DNA from 2 places in the Corynebacterium sp. UBA4397 genome. Region 1 is predicted to be linked to the other one. Evidence: riboswitches for the same ligand, from Rfam matches in the RefSeq annotation. Region 1 holds a riboswitch; the other holds the start of a gene.
What was found. Region 1 has a riboswitch for thiamine pyrophosphate ahead of thiC (phosphomethylpyrimidine synthase ThiC). Riboswitches for the same ligand answer to the same signal wherever they lie in the genome.
Positions count from the first base shown of each region.

Region 2: it holds a riboswitch for thiamine pyrophosphate, as region 1 does, so the genes downstream of both, thiM (hydroxyethylthiazole kinase) here and thiC (phosphomethylpyrimidine synthase ThiC) in region 1, are expected to answer to the same signal.

Region 1 is NZ_DGRD01000022.1:22,582-25,985, reverse strand. Features, by position in the region: gene thiC (phosphomethylpyrimidine synthase ThiC) at 1-1,669, opposite strand, end outside; TPP riboswitch at 1,667-1,776, opposite strand; gene B2696_RS05070 (GNAT family N-acetyltransferase) at 1,831-2,316, opposite strand; gene B2696_RS05065 (ABC transporter ATP-binding protein) at 2,328-3,404, opposite strand, start outside.
Region 2 is NZ_DGRD01000008.1:39,405-42,808, forward strand. Features, by position in the region: partial or broken gene B2696_RS02165 (bifunctional hydroxymethylpyrimidine kinase/phosphomethylpyrimidine kinase) at 1-1,013, opposite strand, end outside; gene thiM (hydroxyethylthiazole kinase) at 1,052-1,867, opposite strand; TPP riboswitch at 1,855-1,950, opposite strand; gene B2696_RS02180 (NAD(P)/FAD-dependent oxidoreductase) at 2,204-3,404, opposite strand, start outside.

The DNA.
Region 1 (3,404 bases):
CGGCTATCGCGGACTGAGCCTCGGCGCTGCCGTAGGTGTCGCGGATGTCCTGCGAGATGCGCATAGAGCAGAACTTCGGTCCGCACATTGAGCAAAAGTGCGCCGTCTTGGCGGGCTCAGCCGGCAGGGTCTCATCGTGATAGTCCTGCGCGGTGACTGGATCGAGCCCGAGGGAGAACTGATCCAGCCAGCGGAACTCAAAGCGGGCCTTGGATAGGGCGTCGTCCCGCGCGGTGGCACCGGGATGTCCCTTGGCAATATCGGCCGCGTGGGCGGCGATCTTGTAGGTGATAACGCCGGTCTTCACGTCGTCGCGGTTTGGCAGACCCAGGTGCTCCTTGGGAGTGACGTAGCACAGCATCGCGGTGCCGTAGCGGGCGATCTCGGTAGCACCGATGGCCGAGGTGATGTGGTCATAGCCGGGCGCAATATCGGTGACGAGTGGGCCGAGGGTATAGAAGGGTGCGCCTTCACACAGCTCCTGCTGGCGTTCGACATTCTCGCGGACCTTCTGCAGCGGGATATGCCCGGGGCCTTCGACCATGACCTGCACGTCATACTTCCAGGCGCGTTTGGTCAGCTCGGCTAGGGTATCGAGCTCGGCGAATTGTGCGGCGTCGTTAGCATCGGCGATGGAGCCAGGACGCAGGCCGTCGCCCAAGGAAAAGGCGACGTCATAAGCCGCGAAGATCTCGCAGAGCTCGTCAAAGTGCGTGTAGAGGAAGTTCTCCTGGTGGTGTGCCAAGCACCAACCGGCCATGATGGAGCCGCCGCGGGAGACAATCCCGGTTACGCGATCCGCTGTGAGCGGAACGTAGCGCAGGAGAACACCTGCGTGGACCGTCATGTAGTCGACGCCCTGCTCGCATTGTTCGATGACGGTGTCGCGGTAGATCTCCCAGGTCAAGGCGTTGGCATCACCGTCGACCTTTTCCAAGGCTTGGTAGATGGGCACGGTGCCGATGGGAATCGGCGAGTTGCGGATGATCCACTCGCGGGTGGTGTGGATGTCATTGCCGGTGGAGAGATCCATGAGGGTATCGGCGCCCCATTTGGCGGCCCACTCCAACTTGGAGACTTCCTCGCTGATGGAGCTGGTCACAGCAGAGTTGCCGATGTTGGCGTTGATCTTGACCAAGAACTTAGAACCGATGATCATCGGCTCGGCCTCGGGGTGATTGACGTTGAGCGGGATGATGGCGCGTCCGGCGGCGAGCTCGGAGCGCACGAGCTCGACGTCGCATTGCTCGCGCAGCGCCACAAAGCGCATCTCCGGGGTGATTATTCCCCGGCGGGCGTAGTGCATCTGGGTGACGCGCTTGCCGGGCTTGGCGCGCAGGGGGGTGGGCCGGCGGCCGTGCCACTGCTGGGAGGGGGCGCCGCGGCGCACGGCCCCACGGCCGTCATCCTCGAGGCGGTGGCCGCGTGCTTCATAAGGTTCGGTGTCACCGCGCTCGGTGATGAAGGGGGTGCGCCACGGTGCGAGTCCTTCCTCGGGGACGCTTCCGGGGCCCATCGTGCGATAGACGCGCAGAGGTGCGTTTTTCGAGCCATCGGGGGAATCGAGCTGGTCAATCTCGGTGACCGGCACCTTGATGCCATGCTCTTTGTCTTCCAACCATGCCAGGTGATGGGAGGGGTGTTGTTCAGAAATTTTGGGTGTAGGCAAGACGAGCTCCTCACTTCCTACGCCGGTACAAACCGGTTCAGGTTCTACGGTCCCGGGCACTTATCAGCCCGATCTCAGTCCCTAGTGGGACCCCCGTGTGGACACCTAATCTGTACCACGGGCCGCGAAGGCTGGCAATGCACCCGGGGGTGGAGGAGTCCTTAAGAAGTGGGCCCTGGCAGGAAGAAAACGATGTGATCCTCGCTGGAGGAAACGGGCTGAAAACCCAGGTGGAGGTAGAGGCGGTGGGCGCGCTCATTGTCCGTGTTTACGGAGAGCGAGACGCCTGGGAAGCCCAATTTTTGGGCAAGTTCTGCGGCTGCGGCAAGCAGCCGCGTGCCCACGCCCTGCCCGCGGTAGCGCGGTTCTACCGCGAGGGCGAGCTCGGGGATGTCGGCGCTGACGTAGCCAAAACCGTGCCGGTCCTCGTTGCCCCAATTCAACCAGATCCCGCCGGCAGGAATATTGCCCTCCCAGGCGATGAAGCCGCCGTCCTGCGGCTCCCAGTCGCGCACATAGTAGTCATAGTCTTCGTCGAAGCCGGGGCTGACTTCCTTGTCCTCTTGGCCAAAAACATCGGTCAGGAAGTTGAGCCTGGCCAGGTAGGTGCGGTCGGTCTCGGCGGTGGGTAGCAGCGTGAAGTCCATGCAGGCCCAGTCTAGCTTTCCTGGCCGTGCTCCCATTGGGTATAGGCCCGCGCATAGCGCCCGCCGGCTGCGATGAGGCTTGCGTGATCGCCGTCCTCGACGATGCGCCCAGCCTCCATGACAAGGATGCGATCAGCGCTGCGAGCCTGGTCAAGACGGTGCGCCACGACCAGGCAGGTGCGGCCTTGCGTGACCTTCCGCGCGGCTTCCTCGAGAACCTCGGCATGCTCGGAGCCGGCCTCGGAGGTGGCTTCATCCATGATGAGCACGGGCGGCTGGCGCAACAACATGCGCGCAAGGGAGAGCTGCTGCTCGGCCTCCGGGCCTACTTCCGGGTTGCCTGCGCCTATGGCGGTGTCCAGCCCCTCCGGCAGCCAGCGCGAGGACTCATCAAGCCCTACTGCGTGAAGGGCTTTCCATAGCTCGGAGTCGGTGGCTGCGGGACGCGCCAGCAACAGGTCCTCGCGCAAGGTGCCCGAGAACAGGTGTACCTCCTGGGTGACGAGGGCGACGTGCCTGCTCAGCCAGCTACTCGACGTCGCCGCCGTGTCAACCTCTCCTAAGAAAATCTGCCCGGCATCGGGGTATTGCAGCCCGGCCACCAGGGCGGCGAGCGTGGACTTTCCCGCGCCGGAGGTGCCCACCAGGGCGGTGGTGGTGCCAGCTTCTAGCTCCAGGTTGATGTCGCGCAAGACGCTTGCCCCTCCCGGATAGGAGTAATAAAGGCCCGCGATGCGCACCGAAGGTGCGCTCTTTAGTGGGGGTGTGGTTTCTGTGGACGGGACGTCGTCAAGCAGGGTGAGCGCCACCGCGCGCCCCAGGCTGGTTCCGGCATGTTGGATCTCTCCGGCGAAGAACAAGAGGTTGAAGACGTGGATTTCCAGGCGCGTGACCAACAAAACCGCGGCGGCTGCCTCGCCCTGGGAGATCCAGTCGAAGGAGACCATGGGGACGGACATGAGGATTATCCCTATGAGCAGGAATCCATAGGCAATGGAGCCCTGCGCGAGGATGCGGGTGAAGAGGGGAATCCTGTCTGCCCAGGACTGCACCGTTTCCCAGGAATAGCGCTCCATGCGGCGCGCGGC
Region 2 (3,404 bases), on a different contig from region 1:
TGCTCCGGCGCGTGCGATGAGAAGCAGCTTCAGAATCACCGTCAGCATCACTGTCAGAATTAATCTCAGTAAGAAACTCAGAGACCACGGCGACGATGTCTTGGCTTGAGAGCATGCCGATCTTTATGGCATCAATCTCCACATCGTCCGCCACACAAGCAAGCTGCTCTTTTAAGAAATCCAACGGCGGGACATGTACGCTGCGCACACCTTGGGTATTCTGTGCGACCAAGGCAGTGATGACGCTCATGCCGTAGCCACCTGCAGCGGTGATGGACTTGAGATCCGCCTGGATCCCGGCACCGCCGGTGGGATCTGTTCCGGCGATGGATAGTACGCGTGGAATGACTGCGGATTCCCGGTCTGGATTTTTAGCCATGAAACTTCTCCTTGAGAGTGTGGGCGGCGGCTTCAGGGTCTTGCGCCGCCATGATTGCGCTGATTACGCAGACCCCGGAGAAAACCGAGCCTGCTAGGAAAGAAACACTGTCGGCATTGATTCCGCCGATCGCCACGGCTGGGATGTCGCGCTCACTCGCGCGAGTGGCAAGGCGTCTGGCCTCTTTCACTCCGAGGCCAGACGGCGCATCGAGTTTTGTAGCGGTGTTAAACACCGGGCCGATACCGACGACATCCGGCAAAAGATGTGGGGAGGTCGTTGCAAGCCCGTCGAGGGCATCAAGATCGGCATCACTTCCTACAGAAAGGCCAATCAATTGCTCGGGTCCAAGGGCCGCGCGGGCCTGTGCAAGCGGCATATCATTTTGCCCTATGTGCAGGTGACAGCCCAGTTTAGCCGCAACCTCAACCCGGTCATCGATAAAGAGCGGGACATCACCCAGAATCGCTAGCAGCTCCCGGGCGGTTTCCTCGACCTGGGCGTCGCTGCCCTCCTTGTCGCGCAGTTGGACCACCCCAACGCCGCCAGTTAGTGCGCGCTGGACGACGCCGACAACCTCCTCACGGCCTCCGCCCAAGTAGGGATCGGTGACGAGATAGAGGGACCAATCAATGCCTCTTGTTGCGCCGGCTCTTGATGAATCAGACACTGTTATACCTGCGCGATTTCTTCTATTCGGCCGCTCGAGGCGATGGCTTGACCGTCAAGCTCATAGAGCGCGTCTATCCACGCCACGGCAAAGGAACCGGGCGCATGGCATGTGCTGGCAGCTACCTGACCGGCTGCACCCATATGCGCATGGGCGGCTAGGACTGCCTCAAAAGGGTCCTGCCAAGCAGCAAGATAAGCAGCTACGAGAGCACCGAGGGAGCAGCCAGTACCGATGACTAGCTGCAGCATCGGATCCCCGCTGTGCAGATAAACAGCCCGCTCGCTACCACCCTGGACGCGAACGATGAGATCGCGCTCACCGGAAACTGCCACGACCGCACCAGTGCGGCGCGCGAGGGCCAGGGCAGCAGGCAAGGCTGCATCGACGCCGTCCGTGGAATCGACGCCGCGGCCGCCAGCACCGGCGCCGGAAAGCGCGATGATTTCAGAGGCATTGCCCCGAATGGCAGCAGGCTTTTCCCCGAGAATCGACAGCATGAACTCGGTGCGGTAGGCCAAGGCACCTGCGCCGACTGGATCCAGTACCCACGGAGTTCCAGCAGAATTAGCGCCGGCGATGGCCGCTCGCATGCCCGCATAAGACTCTTGTGAAGGCGTCCCCGCGTTGATTAAGACTCCTTGTGCGACTTGCGCGAATGCACCGGCTTCCTCCGGGGTATCGCACATGGCGGGGCTGGCTCCAGCAGCTAATAAGACATTGGCCGTGACGTCCATGACCACGGAATTTGTCAAACATTGAATGAGTGGGGCATTACTGCGCACGGCTTCGCGTGCGCGTGAATAAGCGCTATCCACAACTTTCCCTTCGCTAGTTCTAACTAAGTGCAGGTTCTATGGGTCTAATCTCAGCTGCATCTGCAGCACCCCAGGTTGCACTTTCGACTCTAGCAAATCTGCACACCAAGGCCCCCCGAGAAGGTTGTCTGGCACGTCTCCACAAGGCGCCGTGCACATGGGGTGCTGTGCTGCATTTTTGGGGCATTTTGGTGCAGGAAAGGGCGGGGAAGTAAAGGGAAAGGGAAAGAAAGCAAAACGAACGAAGCCCCCGCTCTCCTGCGGCACATGCTGCAGGAGAGCGGGGGCTAGAGGCCTAATCAATAAGCTTTAAAAATCAAAAAGCCTTGAAAAGAATTACTTCTCGTTAGCCTTGTTGATGATGTTGCGAGCATCACGCTGCTGGAGGGTGAAGTTAAGGTGTCCGCGATCCCTAGAGACAAGGTTGCCCAGCCAGTTGACCACGGTGACGAAGCGGTTGCGGAAGCCAACCAGGTAGGAGGCGTGCAGACCCAACCACGCCAACCAAGCAGGAAGGCCGGTGATCTCGGTCTTGCCAATCTTCATCACGGCATTGAAGCGGGAAATGATGGCCATGGAACCGCGATCGAAGTAGTCGAAAGCTTCCTTCTCGTTGGCGGTGGACTCCTCGTCGACCTTGGCCTCAATGAGCTTGGCGGCGTGGGTGCCGCCCTGAATTGCCACCTGGGCAACACCAGGGAGGCGGTTGAGGCTAATCATGTCGCCGACGATATAAACGTTGGAGTATTCACCAACGGTGAGATCCTCATTAACGGACACGCGGCCGGCGCGGTCAGACTCAACGCCTGCCTGGTCAGCAACGAGCTTGCCCAGGGGCGAAGCCGACACGCCAGCGGACCAGATCTTCGTGGCACCGGCGATGGTGGTGATCTCCTCGGTCTTCATGTCCTTATAAGTCACAGCGTCAGCATCGACGTTGGTGACCATAGCGTTGAGGCGAACATCGACGCCGAGCTTCTCGAGCGAGCGCTGAGCCTTGCGCCCAAGACGCTTGCCAAAGGGAGGGAGCACCTGGGGTGCACCGTCGAGGAGGTAAATCTTTGCTGCGGAGGTGCCGTAGTTGGAATAAGCATCAGACAGCGAGCGGTTTGCCAGCTCGGCGATCTGACCAGTCAGCTCCACGCCGGTGGGGCCGGCGCCGACGATGACGAAGGTGAGCAGGCGCTCGCGCTCTGCAGGATCATCCGTGAGCTCTGCCTTTTCGAAGGCGGAGAGGATACGGGCGCGCAGCTCGAGTGCGTCATCCAAGGTCTTCATGCCGGGGGCAAACTCAGCAAAGTGATCGTTGCCGAAGTAAGACTGGCCAGAACCAGCGGCGATAATCAGCGAGTCATAAGCAAAGGTGCGCTCGAACTCATCAAGATTTGCGGTGACGGTCTGCTTCTCCAAATTGATGTCGGTGACCTCGCCGTTGACGAAGTGAGCGTTGTCTTGTCCGCGCAGGACCTGACGGGTGGAAGGAGCGATCTCTCCGGCAGAAATCAGGCCAGTGGCAACCTGGTAAAGCATGGGCTGG